Regions from separate parts of the Ureibacillus sp. FSL K6-3587 genome, predicted to be linked through region 1. Evidence: riboswitches for the same ligand, from Rfam matches in the RefSeq annotation. Region 1 holds a riboswitch; the other holds the start of a gene.

What was found. Region 1 has a riboswitch for cobalamin ahead of NSS77_RS15310 (energy-coupling factor ABC transporter permease). Riboswitches for the same ligand answer to the same signal wherever they lie in the genome.
Region 2: another riboswitch for cobalamin. It lies ahead of NSS77_RS06980 (ABC transporter substrate-binding protein); the one in region 1 lies ahead of NSS77_RS15310 (energy-coupling factor ABC transporter permease).

The regions. Positions count from the first base shown of each region.
Region 1 is NZ_CP151969.1:3,103,853-3,111,030, forward strand. Features, by position in the region: gene cobJ (precorrin-3B C(17)-methyltransferase) at 1-12, opposite strand, end outside; gene NSS77_RS15295 (ABC transporter ATP-binding protein) at 21-875, opposite strand; gene cbiQ (cobalt ECF transporter T component CbiQ) at 877-1,659, opposite strand; gene NSS77_RS15305 (energy-coupling factor ABC transporter substrate-binding protein) at 1,656-1,949, opposite strand; gene NSS77_RS15310 (energy-coupling factor ABC transporter permease) at 1,951-2,697, opposite strand; cobalamin riboswitch at 2,815-2,994, opposite strand; gene NSS77_RS15315 (acyl-CoA carboxylase subunit beta) at 3,209-4,756, opposite strand; gene mce (methylmalonyl-CoA epimerase) at 4,756-5,172, opposite strand; gene prli42 (stressosome-associated protein Prli42) at 5,298-5,390, shown strand; gene NSS77_RS15330 (BrxA/BrxB family bacilliredoxin) at 5,620-6,066, opposite strand; gene meaB (methylmalonyl Co-A mutase-associated GTPase MeaB) at 6,168-7,178, opposite strand, start outside.
Region 2 is NZ_CP151969.1:1,417,607-1,424,784, reverse strand. Features, by position in the region: gene NSS77_RS06990 (ribonucleoside-diphosphate reductase subunit alpha) at 1-583, opposite strand, end outside; cobalamin riboswitch at 715-912, opposite strand; gene NSS77_RS06985 (hypothetical protein) at 1,082-1,612, opposite strand; cobalamin riboswitch at 1,733-1,919, shown strand; gene NSS77_RS06980 (ABC transporter substrate-binding protein) at 2,081-3,070, shown strand; gene NSS77_RS06975 (iron ABC transporter permease) at 3,077-4,105, shown strand; gene NSS77_RS06970 (ABC transporter ATP-binding protein) at 4,102-4,890, shown strand; gene NSS77_RS06965 (hypothetical protein) at 4,921-5,445, shown strand; gene NSS77_RS06960 (hypothetical protein) at 5,677-6,231, opposite strand; gene glmS (glutamine--fructose-6-phosphate transaminase (isomerizing)) at 6,548-7,178, opposite strand, start outside.

The sequences.
Region 1 (7,178 bases):
CTTCAAACTCATCACCCCTTTTAATTCTTTGCCTTCATGAAGCAATCATGAAGAACATCTATTACTTTTTCTTTTGAACGTACATCATCTAGTTTTGAAATGAGTCCTTGCATTTTCATCATTTGCGCAATTTCGAATATTATGGATGTTTCTAAATTTGCTTTTTTCACAATGTCCTTGTTTTCTTCAAACAAACGATAAAAAGCACCGTGATATAACATTTCTCCATGATGCATCACAACGACTTCGTCAGCCCATTCATAAGCAAAGTCAATATCATGAGTAGAAAGAATGAGTGTTCTCCCGTCACAATGAAGTTCGTTTAACAATTTTCGTATTTTCCTTGTGTAATAAATATCTAAAGATGCAGTCGGCTCATCTAATATGATGACTTCAGGATCCATAGCAAGAACTCCAGCGATGGAAACTCGCTTTTTTTGCCCAACACTTAAAAAGTGAATCGGTTTATCTAATAATGATTCAACGTCTGTTTGATTAATTGCTTTCTCTATCAACGACTTTCGTTCCTGTTCTGCTAGATGTAAATTTAATGGCCCATAGGCAATATCATCCCAAACAGTTCCATTAAACAACTGGGTTTCTGGATTTTGAAAAACAATTCCAACCTTGCGTCTAACATTTAACAATTCTTTTTTTGAATAGGATAATGGTTGTCCTTTAAAATAAATTGTTCCGGAGGTTGGTTTTAATAAACCATTTAAATGCAATATTAAAGTGGATTTCCCTGCTCCATTACTACCTAACAAAGCAATTTTTTTTCCTTGATCAATTTGTAAATTTATTTTTTGTAAAGCTTCTGTTCCATCTTCATAGGTATAAGAAACTTCTTTCAATTCAAACAAAGGAGTATTCATTTTAACCAACTCTCCCAACGGTGAAATAAAAGACGATAATGAACAAATTCACTAACAACGTAAATATCCAACTACTTGTTGAAAAATGAAGTTCTCTTGAAATGACTGCTGAATATCCATCTACACTTCTTGCATTTATCGCATTATTTAAGTCTTTCATTTCTTGAAATACCTTAATAAACAAAGCACTGATTATAAGTCCAATTGATTTGATAGAATTTAATAAAGAACTGTGACCTAACCTTGCTATTTGTGCAAGATAGATTGTCCTGCTGGAATCAAGAAATATAAATATAAATCGATACATTAATGCAATTAAATCCAATAAAGTAGTTGGTACTTTACAACACCTTAATCCATATAGAAAATCTTGAATCGTCGTAGATAAAATTAAAAAATACAAACAACTAATACTCGATAAAGCAACAACAAATAGCATCAATGCCTTTTCAACACTCGTTATCGAAATTGAAATCGTGACGGGACCAATAATAGATTGAAAAATGGCACCTTCTATAGGGTTAGTTGAAAAATTGAGTAAAATGACTAGTATACTTGAAATTAGAAATACCACTGGAATAAGCAATAACTTCAAATATAGACGAATCGGAACTTTTCCGATTATTAAAGTAATAACTGTCATGATGCAAAATATGAATATGGATGTAAGAACATTTTGAAATACGATATTCAATATTAATGGAATAAGAGAAAATCCCATTTTTTCGATTGGGTGTTTATTTCTTAAAGGTGATTGATAAGCGAAATATTCTAACATTCTCATTTCTGTATCTCTGCATTTCCGCCCCTATTCCGGCCTCGCATATATCCTATAAAGTAACCAATGAACCCTGCACCGATTGCTCCTTGTAGTACGAATAATAAACTTTCTATTTCACCACTAGGAGGCTCCCAAATACTTGAAAACCATGGTTCATAGGATTGGTTCAGTGCTGTAATTAATTCTTCCGCTTCTCCGTCTGCACCGCCGTATTCTGCATTTCCATTGAAAATCAGCGGGACAATCATTAAAAAAATGATCAAAACTAATAAAAGCATATTCTTTTTTAACATCTTACTTCACCTCCTGAGGTTTCTTTAGTACTTGAAGTAACTTTAATTCTCTTTCGTTGTATTTCAATAAGAAATTCATCACCATTACTGAAATCAATCCTTCAATAATTGCTAATGGTACCTGTGTAACAGCGAATACGCCAGCAAACTTTACAAATGAAGCGAAAATTCCACCAACTTCAGATGGAAAGGCTAGTGCAAGTTGAATAGATGTAATGACATATGTACCTAAATCTGCCAATGTTGCTGCTGAGAAAACTGCTAGAGTAAAGGGCAAACCGATCCTATTGAAGCCTTTAAATACTCCATAGGCGATAAAAGGTCCAGCAATCGCCATCGAAAACGCATTGGCGCCAAGCGTTGTTAAACCTCCATGGGCTAATAATAATGATTGGAATAATAACACGATGGTACCTAAAACACTCATTACAAATGGTCCAAATAATACGGTTCCTAACCCAACACCCGTAGGATGAGAACAACTTCCAGTAACCGAAGGAATCTTTAATGCGGATAATACAAAAGTGAATGCACCCGATAAACCTAGTAATAACTTCGTCTCAGCATTTCTCTTTACTAAACTACTCATTTTCTTTAATCCAATGATTAAAAAAGGGAATGTAAGGAGCCACCAAAATATTGCCCACTTGATTGGTAAAAAACCTTCCATGATATGCATAGCAAAAGCTGTATTAGGAATGATTAATAATACTACTAGAAAGTAAAGTATTTTGATTGAGACTTTCATAAAATTCCTCCTAAAATGAAAATTTGAAAATAAAAAAACACTGCCAAACTAGCAGTGTCCCACAATAAGACATAATAATCCAATCATGCCTATTCGTGTACCTATCCTCGTAGGACACTACCATCCACTCCATACGGCAGGTCTCCTGGCTTAGATTCATCGCTCCAAAATCGCCTTCCCATTTTCACAGTGGCATTTGATTTTGAGCTCCTCTTCACAGTGGCGGGACCGCACTAGATTTTCACTAGTTTCCCTATTAAGCTAATTTTCATTAGCACCGTATGGAATATTCAATTGTTGAAATTTAATTGCATTGTAGCATATAAATTCAAAAATTTCTATATCTTTGTAAATAGAATTAAAAATTTGACAACTCATTTTTTCTTTCAGCCATTACAAAATTAAGATTTTTGCTTTCTTTTGTATCAAAATAGATAACCTATTTAAAATTTTTAGAAAAAAGTAGTACAAACCGGGATTGCTTGTACTACAAATGTTCGTATTCATTGGATTATAGTGGAATATTTCCGTGTTTTTTCTTAGGTCTTGATTCTTCTTTATTTTCAAGCATTTCTAATCCTTGAATTAACTTAATGCGCGTTTCTCTTGGATCGATGACGTCATCCACCATTCCAAGTGAAGCAGCAACGTAAGGATTTGCGAATTTTTCTTTATATTCTTCAATTTTTTCTTGGCGTGTTTTTTCTGGATCTGGGGAATTGGCAATTTCGTTTGCAAAAATGATATTTGCCGCACCAGCAGCACCCATTACAGCGATTTCTGCATTTGGCCAAGCAAATACAAGGTCGGCACCGATGGATTTAGAGTTCAATGCCACGTATGCACCGCCGTATGCTTTACGTAAAATGACCGTAATTTTTGGCACTGTTGCTTCAGAATAAGCATACAAGATTTTTGCACCGTGACGGATGATACCGCCATGTTCTTGTTTAACGCCTGGGAAGAATCCTGACACGTCTTCAAATGTAATGATTGGAATATTGAATGCATCGCAAGTGCGAATGAATCTGGACGCTTTGTCGGATGAATCGATATCAAGTCCTCCAGCTAAAGCTTTAGGCTGGTTACATACAAGCCCTACTGAATAACCTCCAATGCGTGCAAATCCAACAACGATGTTTTTTGCAAATTCTGAATGCACTTCCATGAAGGAACCTTCATCCACCACTTGTTCCACCACTTTACGCACATCATATGGACGAGTTGGTTCGATTGGCACAACGTCAATTAATTCAGGACGCCAATCATCGCCTTCCGGACGTGGCAAGCGAGGTGCTTTTTCTTTATAGCTTTGCGGTAAGTAGCTTAACAATCTTCTGATTTGTTGGATTGCTTCTTCTTCGGATGGTGCACGGAAATGAGCGTTACCGCTGATGGAGTTATGCACTTTTGAACCGCCTAAATCTTCTGACGAAATTTTTTCTCCTGTTACCGCTTCAATTACTTTTGGTCCTGTAATGAACATTTGGGATGTTTTATCCACCATTAAAATAAAGTCTGTAATCGCTGGAGAATATACTGCCCCACCAGCACAAGGACCCATGATGACGGAAATTTGCGGAATCACTCCGGAATAAATGGAGTTGCGATAGAAAATATGACCATATCCGTCCAATGAAAGTACCCCTTCTTGGATGCGGGCACCACCAGAGTCGTTGATACCGATGAATGGCGCACCGTTTTTAGCAGCCAAATCCATCACTGTCGCAATTTTTTTCGCATGCATTTCACCTAGTGCTCCACCAAACACTGTGAAATCCTGAGCAAATAAGTATACAGGGCGTCCATTGACTTTACCATAACCTGTTACAACCCCGTCACCAGGTCCTTTTTGTTCGCCCAAGCCGAAATCCGTTACACGGTGCTCGATGAAAGGATTAATTTCCACGAATGTGCCTTCATCCAGCAATAATTCAATACGTTCGCGGGCAGTAAGTTTTCCTTTTTCATGCTGTTTGGCAATACGTTTGTCGCCACCGCCTAAATAAATCTCTCTTTTTCGGTCATACATTTCATCAATTTTGTCTAACATGTCCATTATTCATTAACCCCTTTTCCACTTTTTTCATATAGTTCATATAAAACTCCAAAACTGTCTTTTGGATGAATGAAACATGCTTCTGCCCCACCGGCAGCTGGAATTGGTTCTTCAGAAAGAAGACGTACTCCCTTTTCTTTTAATTCCGCCATTTTTTCGCGAATATTATCAACTTTGAAACAAATGTGCTGAATTCCTTCGCCGCGTTTTTCAATATGATTATAAATTGCTCCTTTTTCGCTTAACGGTTGCAACAATTCAATATGGACGTTACCGGCATCAATGAATGCCACACGCACATTTTGTGTTGGAACCTCTTCGATTCTTTCTAGTTTTAAACCTAACACTTCAGTATAATATTTCACTGATTCGTCTAGGTTTTTGACGGCTATACCTATATGATCGATATTTTCCATGATGACACCCCTTCTGTTATAGTACATAACCTATTGTAACGAATTTGCGAAAATTACGCTACGTACTTGAGAAATTTTTCAAATTTGATAAACTAAAAATATGAAAAAAAGGAGAGAGCGAGAAAATGAGCAATAAAAAAATTCAAAAAGTGGTCGTATATGCGATGATTGCAATTATGTTACTCTCAACATTGGCATTCGGATTGTCATTTTTCTAATAACCGGTAGCGATTACAAGTCAGTAATCGCTATTTTTTATTTCAAAAAAATTTTCCTCAACCATCTTTATACTGTATCATAACAGATCTATTTAAAAAATTTCCGTAAAATAATAAAATTATATGATTTCTGAAAATAGAGGACGCTTTTTCAAGAAAAATTACAAAATGCAGAATCCGCAATACTATTATTAAGAACATTTAGTATGCGGATTCTTTAATTGTTACATTAGACTTCGTCGCAATATTCCTCAAAATAAGCCTGCAAATTGGTAATGACAGACATTACATCATGCCCTTCAATCTCATGACGGCCGATATCCGCCACCACTTTGCCGTCTTTTAATAGAACAAAAGCCGGGGATGAAGGGATATGCTCTTCACCGAAATGCGCACGTGCCGCTGCTGTCGCTTCTTTATCTTGTCCCGCGAAAACGGTCACTAGATGATCAGGGCGTTTATCGTAATGAATTGCATTTGCTGCCGCTGGACGGGCGATGCCACCCGCGCAACCGCATACAGAGTTGATCATGACAAGGGTTGTTCCAGGACGTGCAAAGGCTTTTTCCACCTCTTCAGGCGTTCTTAATTGCTCATATCCCGCACTCTCTATTTCCGCACGGGCTGTTCTGATAATTTCCTGCATAAATAAATCGTAATCCATCATGTCATTCATTCTCCTTTCAACTATACATTTTAGCATAGAGGACTAAAGAGGTCATTGCAAATAAGAAAAGGAAGAACTGAAATGATCTTTCCATGGATTACGGTTTAATATCACCCAAAATCCGGAAATAATTGATGAATTCCTTGAGTAACCGTCAGTTTTCCTTGCAAAATTTCTTCTTCCAATTGCTTGACCAATTCTTTGTTTTCTTTCTTTCCGAAAAACGAATCGATTAAATGGTCATGAATCATGGAATAGAACCAATCGCTAGTCTGTTCCCTTCTTCTCGTATACCAATAACCGGATTCCTTCATTTGTTTTTCGAAGGATAATATCATTTCCCAAACTTCTTTTAATCCGGTTTTTTCATAGGAAGAGACGGCAAGGGCCTGGGATTCCCAACCAGGAGTGGATGGTTGCAAGAAATGCAAAATTTTCCGGTATTCCCGAACCGTATTTTTCGCTTTCTCCACATTGTCTCCATCCGCTTTATGGACAACAATTCCATCCGCCAATTCCATAATCCCTTTTTTCATTCCTTGCAGTTCGTCCCCTGCTCCGGTCAAAACAAGCAGAAGGAAAAAGTCCACCATTCCGCGCACATAGGTCTCACTTTGCCCTACTCCGACCGTTTCAATGAGGATCACGTCATATCCTGCCGCTTCGCATAGCAGCATCGTTTCTCTCGTTTTCTTATGCACACCGCCAAGAGTGCCGGCGCTTGGAGATGGGCGAACGAAAGCATTTTCATGCCGGCTCAAATTTTCCATCCGCGTTTTATCCCCTAAAACGCTTCCGCCGGAGATGCTGGAACTCGGGTCAATGGCAAGGACTGCGACCCTTTTTCCCATGTTGCAGAGCATTGTGCCGAAAGCTTCAATAAAAGTGCTTTTTCCTGCTCCTGGAACGCCGGTGATGCCGATCCGTACACTATTGCCTGTATAGGGGAGCAGCTCTTGCAACAGTTGTTGGGCCATAATTTTATGTTCCGGATTGGAGCTTTCGATCAATGTGATCGCTTTGGAAAGAGAAGTGCGCTTTGCTTCGCGCACTTCACCCGCTAATTGGTGTATATCAATTTGCTGTTTTTGCTTTTTACGAAACTTTTTTGGGGCGACATA
Region 2 (7,178 bases), 1.7 Mb from region 1:
CCCAATACGCTTCTTTTACATACTCATTTCTCATGGATTTTTCTTCGTCTTGCATAAGGTACATCGCAATAATCATCCAGCGTTCTTGTGGCAATTCATAAACATTTTTCTCATAATCCGTTGCTAAATAACGGGTTGCCAAAGATAGAATAGCTGGATATGTAAATAACAAATCATGTTTAGGTTCAATAAATGATTCAAAATACTCAATGTCTTGTTTTGTATATTTCATTAATAACTTTTCGGAATAGATTCCTTTTTCGGTCAATATCCGAATCAAATCATAAAACGATCCATAAGTACGATTATGATTAAATTCATATCCTCTGTTTCTTGCTGCTTTATAATAAAGATTTTGTAAAAAAATTCTTGCTGCAATATAGGTCCATTCTGTATTTGCTTCATCAATATTTTCAAGAGCATACTTAATTAAAAGATCTGCATCTCTCTCATCGAATGGATTGGTTACTCCTGCTTTTCGAATCTTCTCTTTGTATTGGTCTGATGCCAACTTGAAATCATTAAAAATACGATCGATGAATTCAGAAAGTGTTTCCTGTTCAATACTTTGATTTCTTGTCACCTTAATTCCTCCCTAAAAATAAAAAATCCGTCATTCTCGGGGAATAGACGGAAAAAGGAAGAATACGACAGAAATAAAACATATGTAAAATATATCTTTTCCTATCGTTTCTCCTTCTCACACCCCGAAGAATAGAAACTACAAAGTATGGCAGGTCTCCTGGCTCGTGTATCCTCCTACTATAGCCCTTCCCGTATCGTCACCTTTCAGTAAATCGATACAGTGGTTTGCTAATTCGTCCACACTTACAGTTGCGGGGGCAGCTCCAGATTCTCACTGGATTCCCTATTAAGGTATTAAAAATTACCACCATAACTTTATACTCAACATTTTGTGTTATTAAATTTTAAACTACACAATATATAGTGTATGTTATCATATAAAATTCATGCTTACAATCTTAAAAAGTAAATCTAAAATATTTACAAATCGTTTTCATCTAGTATTCTCTTAACTAACTTGCCATATATATATAAATTTGGGCTATCTATAAACTATTTATTTAGTTTTTCCATAAGATTTGCTGATAAAAGGGATTTCTTCGGTTTTAGTTAATTTATTCGCTTCGATTGCCAGTACAAAAAATACATTCGCTAAAAGTCCTAAAAACTGAAATAAAATTTCCGGCACTTCTCTCTCTTCGCTTACTTTGTGTAAAGCACGATAGCTCTTTTTCGCTTCACTTCGACAAATATGCAATCGCGTCGCCAACTCAGAACCTTGTGGCAAAACGAATTGCTTATTTGTCTCGCCTGCTCGTTCGACAAAATCATCATATACAGATTCCAGCCACATTAAATTTTCTTCTGTAATCGCTAAACGCCCTCTTACAGATCCATTTGCATGATAAGCTAGCGGTTGGATTTTTCTTAAAATTTGAGTGATTTCTTCAAACTTATGTTCATTTTTGCTTACACTTATGCAATCTCCTATTTTTGTCGTTAAGCTGTCTGTCATAATTTCATAATCTACCAAGCAACTTTTCTCCCGCATAAACGGATAACTAATATAACGCCAGTCTTTTGCCATAGATATCTTCCCTCCCAAAAAGAAAAACTGCTGATTAGTATATCCGATGTGGTGCAATCATGTAAAGTTTTGTTATACTATTGCATTTATTAAATGATTTATGCTAGATTATAGTTAATTTCATATCGAGGGTGTTTAAGTGCTCTTCTTGGAAGAGGTAAAAGGAAAACTAGTGAAAATCTAGTACAGCCCCCGCTACTGTGAGGATGGATGAAACTAACAATAACCACTGAATGTTACATTCGGGAAGGGTTAGGAGTAAGAGGAAGTCCGAGTCAGGAAGCCTGCTTAAACACTTTGCAAACGTCTTTTCGGGTGGGAAAAGAACGGGTGCAAGCAAGTCATGCTTTTTTGTGCTTTTTAACGCTTTCACGCCTGTATTCCCACTTGGGATACAGGCTTTTTATTTTGGTTTAATGTGTGGCCACACTAAACATATAAAAAATTTTATAGAAAAGGAGATTTGTGATGAATCAATTCACCAAATTGCTACTACCCATATTGCTTTTATTATTTTTAACAGCTTGTAATACCGATACTGCCAACAATGATGATGAAAATTCGACAAATCAACCATCCGAACAAGCTAAACAATCGGCTTATCCGCTGACGGTGACAGATGGCCGTGGTAAGGAAATTACCATTTCGGAAAAACCGAAACGTATTGTTTCGACTGCTTTAGCTGTCGATGAATTGCTGGTGGATTTAGTACCTTCTGAAAATCTTGTAGGCGTCACAGCGATTTCTAGTGATCCAGCGATTTCCAATGTTGCAGGCAAAACCGATTCAATTGAAACGAAATTTGAAACCGTAACAGCCGAGCAAATTTTAGCATTAAAGCCAGATTTGGTGATTATTCCTTCTTACGTTAATCCAGATGTATTGAATCAATTAGAAAATGCCGGAATTACAACATTCCAAGTCATCGATGACACTTCCTTTGAAGGTATTTTAAAAACCGTTGAAACGCTGGGGAAAATTGTCGGAGAACAAGAAAAAGCGAATAACTTAATCGCGGATATTCAAAAACGAATCGATGCATTAAAAGAAAAAGCGGACAAAAAAGAAAATAAACCCCGCGTTCTTTATTACACGGAATACTCCTCCAGTGTGACAGACAATACCACAATCGGTGAAATGATTAAATTAGCCGGCGGAATTAATGTTGTATCGGAAGCAGGGATTGTAGGCGAATCCTACCCTGACTACCCGGAAATTTCAAAAGAGGTATTGGTTCAATTAAAACCAGATGTGATTTTTACAACTGCCTGGGGGTCTACTACAAACAATGGGGAGCCGGCTTTCGTAACAGAATGGAAAAAAGACCCTGCACTAAAAGACGTGCCAGCTATTAAAAACAATAAGATTTATGTGCTAGACAGCGCCAATGTAACCACTGCCTCCCACTATGTAATCGAAGGAGCAGAAGAAATGGCTGCGATTTTATCTAAGGAGTAACAAAAGATGAAGCAACTGAAAATGCCCGTCTTTTTTATCGCCAGTTTTATATTATTTCTATTCAGTATCGTCATCGCCACGAGTTTCGGTGGCGTGACGATTCCCCTTTTTGAAACCGTTCAAGTTTTTTTGGCTAAACTTCCTTTTTTCTATTTTGAAACGGACTCTACCTTTGAACAGATTTTGCTTTATATTCGCTTGCCACGTGTCATTGTAGCAAGCATTGTTGGTGCCAGTTTAGCTGTGTGTGGGGTGGTCATGCAAAGCTTATTCCGCAATCCGATGGCAGAACCGGGCATCATTGGCATCTCATCAGGAGGCTCTTTAGGAGGAGTCATTGCTATTTATTTTGGATTATCCCATATCAGTACCTTTTTTGTTCCTGTCTTTGGTTTTTTAGGGGCTCTCCTCACTTTGCTTCTTGTCTATATCATTTCTACATCAAACGGCAAAACATCCATGTTAACTCTTCTTTTAACAGGGGTCGCCATCAGTTCGTTCATTTCCGCTTGCAGTTCTCTTATTATTACATACGCGAGCTACGGCCAATTGCAGCAAATTCTATACTGGCTTATGGGCAATTTAAATGGACGGGATTGGGATGATGTAAAGCTGTTAATCCTCCCTTTTATCCTTTGCAATATTCTCATATTCAGCTACCGCAAGCAGTTGGATATTTTATTGCTTGGGGAAGAGGAAGCGAAAAACTTGGGCATCCATGTGCAACGGACACGCACCATTTTATTAATTAGCGCTTCTTTATTAACAGGGGTTTGCGTCTCTTTGACTGGCGCCATCGGATTTGTCGGCTTAATTGTTCCTCATATGATTCGCTTGTTGATTGGGCCAACCCATCGTTATTTGATACCAACCAGTCTGATAGGTGGTGCATTATTTTTAACATTGGCTGACTTAATCGCGCGCCTCGTTATTCGCCCAGCTGAAATTCAAATTGGGATCATTACTGCATTCTTAGGTGCTCCATATTTTATTTTCTTAATATTGCGCCAGAAAAAAATGGAGGGACTTTTATGAATGAAGCGGCTCTTGAAATTCAATCTTTAACCTTTCATCGGAATGCCCGAACCATTTTTAATAACCTTTCCTTCACTGTTGAAAAAGGGAAGTTTATTGCCCTCATTGGACCGAATGGAACGGGAAAATCTACCTTATTAAAATGTTTGGCCGGCATTAATCGGATTGATAGCGGAGACATTAAAATTTTTAATCGGTCCCTTCGACAGCTGAAACCTATGGAAATCGCCAAACGCATCACCTATATGCCCCAAACGACCACATTAGAGACGAATTTTACTGTGCAACAAGTGGTCGAAATGGGGCGTTATCCACACAAAAAACGGTTTTCCCGCTGGATGAAAACCGATCAGCTGGCCGTCAAAAAAGCGTTGGAGCAAGTCGGCATCAGCCATTTGAAACATCGATTTGTCCCTTCTTTATCTGGAGGAGAACGGCAGCTTGTCTATTTAGCAAAAGCCATTGCTCAAGAAACAGATATTTTACTATTAGATGAACCGACTTCTGACTTAGATATTTACTATCAAGTCATTGTAACGGACATTCTTCATTCTCTCGTACAGGAAGGAAAAACGGTCATAGCAGCCATTCATGATATCAATTTAGCTACCCGCATTTGTGACCAATGTATTTTTTTAAAAGATGGAAAGTTTGTGGCTTATAATGCCCCTTCTGACGCGTTAAATACCGAAAATATTGCCAAAACATTTCAGGTGAAATCCATCATTTATCAAGAACCTTTAATGAAGAAGAAGCAGATGATTCCTTTTGATGTATTAACATAATCTGATTATTTATTAGGAGAGTGATATTCAATGAAAAAAGATTTGCGTTATATTTGTTATACCTATATGAGGGAGAAAAGCTGCAAAGTGGATTATGAAGTGCTTTCGGATGCATTAACCGTCAGCATTGGCATGGTGATTCCCTATTTAACCAAAGAGCCTGAGCAAATCATAAAAGATGATCTCATTCATCTGCAACAATTAACGTATCACGCCAATGGTTCTGTACGGGGCAATCTGGCCATCACGAAAGAAGATGTTGAATGGTTAAGCTCGCGGTACGACTATTATAGCGGGCAAGTGGGCGAAGCAATGAAACATTTCGTCATCCCACAAGGGTGTCAGGCAGCCATGCATTTGCACCGGGTAAGAAATGATGCAAAGATTGTTTACCGCGCCCTCCATCATGTCCATAAAGAAAAACCCGTCAGCGATTTATTATTTCAGTTTATAGGCCTTCTTTCCAATGTTGCCCATGCCATGGCGCTTTACGTTAACAAGCTCAACGATGTGAAAGAAATTCCTTTCCATACCAAATCTTATATTCTAAAATGACAAAGAAAAAGCCTTGATACAGCAAGCATTTGGCTATATCAAGGCTTTTTGGTTATGACTTATCATTAATCTTGTCACAAACAATGTATAAAAGTACGCCCTTTTCAGGCAGTTCGGTCAATCCTACCGGCGCAAATTTGGTGCAAATAGCTGAACATGAATTTATTGTAATAAATGGAATTTATCCATAGCAGTTGTCCCCGTATTAATCAGATCCCAACAAAATTCGTATTAGGAAATGAAAATATGGAAAAGAGCAATAACCATTGTAACAGCGATTAACGTCATATGTGTTGTTCGTAAGCTCTTAACCTTTTTATTGTTAAATAACATTAACCCAATCAAACCGGCTATTCCCAACACAATAGCTGATACTAGTCCACTAACCCCTTCATCTTCCAATCTTCCTTCATGAAGGTACATGAGAATGCCGTGACAGATACTTAAAAGGACCGTGACGATTCCAATCAGTATGTGGTATTTACCCAAAAATTTCGTCAACGATATATAGATTTGCTTAATTGACGGAAATGTCGTAATCATCGGTTTGGTTAATCTTCTCATCGGAAATATTAACCCAGCCACTGCAAATGTGATAACCGTCCCCCAGCCAATCATTTCTCCTGCATCTTCATAGCGGTCGTCTATATGTTCTTTTTTGCCATAACCCCATTCGTAATGCTCATGATGCTCCCCAAAATCATCATCCGCAAATGCGATGTGACCAGACGTACAAATCAGTGCAAAACAGAAAATTAGTGCCATCAATAATTTCAAATAGTTCATAAAGCTCCTCCTGTTCATCTTGATATTGACTATAAGCGTAACCAAACAAAATGAAAAATCTCTGAAATCATGGCCGAACTAAAAATTTTTCACTCTATTCTCCATCGAAAATTCTATGTATCGGCTTTTTCAGCGTTATTCAATATCTCAGAAAAGAACAGGATATCAATGTAGAAAGGATAATGAAATGTAACCAAAAAAATAAAACCTTGATACAGCAAGCATTTATGCTGTATCAAGGCAAAAATCAGTGACATTATTCAATAATTGTGTGACAACATTAATTATCACTCACATACTGCAAGTATCGGTTATTTTATTCCACCGTTACAGATTTTGCTAGGTTACGAGGTTTGTCGACGTCACAGCCGCGTTCAAGAGCCGCATAGTAGCTGATGAATTGGAGCGGCACGACAGAAACAAGCGGTGTTAGAAGTGGATGAACTTTCGGAATCACCAGACGGTCATCGTGTTCATCCAGTCCTTCCATGGAAATTACGCATGCATTTGCCCCGCGCGCCACCACTTCTTTCACGTTTCCGCGGATATTCAATGCCACTGGCGCTTGTGTAACGAGGGCAAAGACTGGCGTTCCTTTTTCAATCAACGCAATCGTACCATGCTTCAACTCCCCGCCTGCAAAACCTTCCGCCTGAATATAGGAAATTTCTTTTAACTTAAGAGCACCTTCCAAACTTACATAATAATCGATATTGCGGCCGATGAAGAATGCATTCCGGGACTTGCTTAAATATTCATTTGAGATTTTGTGCAATTCCTCTTTGGAATCCACGATAGATTGAATCGCGTTGGCAGCAATGGCCAGCTCTGTTTTCAAATCGAAATCGGATTTGATTCCTTTGCTTTTTCCAGTGACATAAGCGGCGATGGCAAGTACCGCAAGTTGTGCCACATAAGCTTTTGTCGATGCCACGGCAATTTCAGGG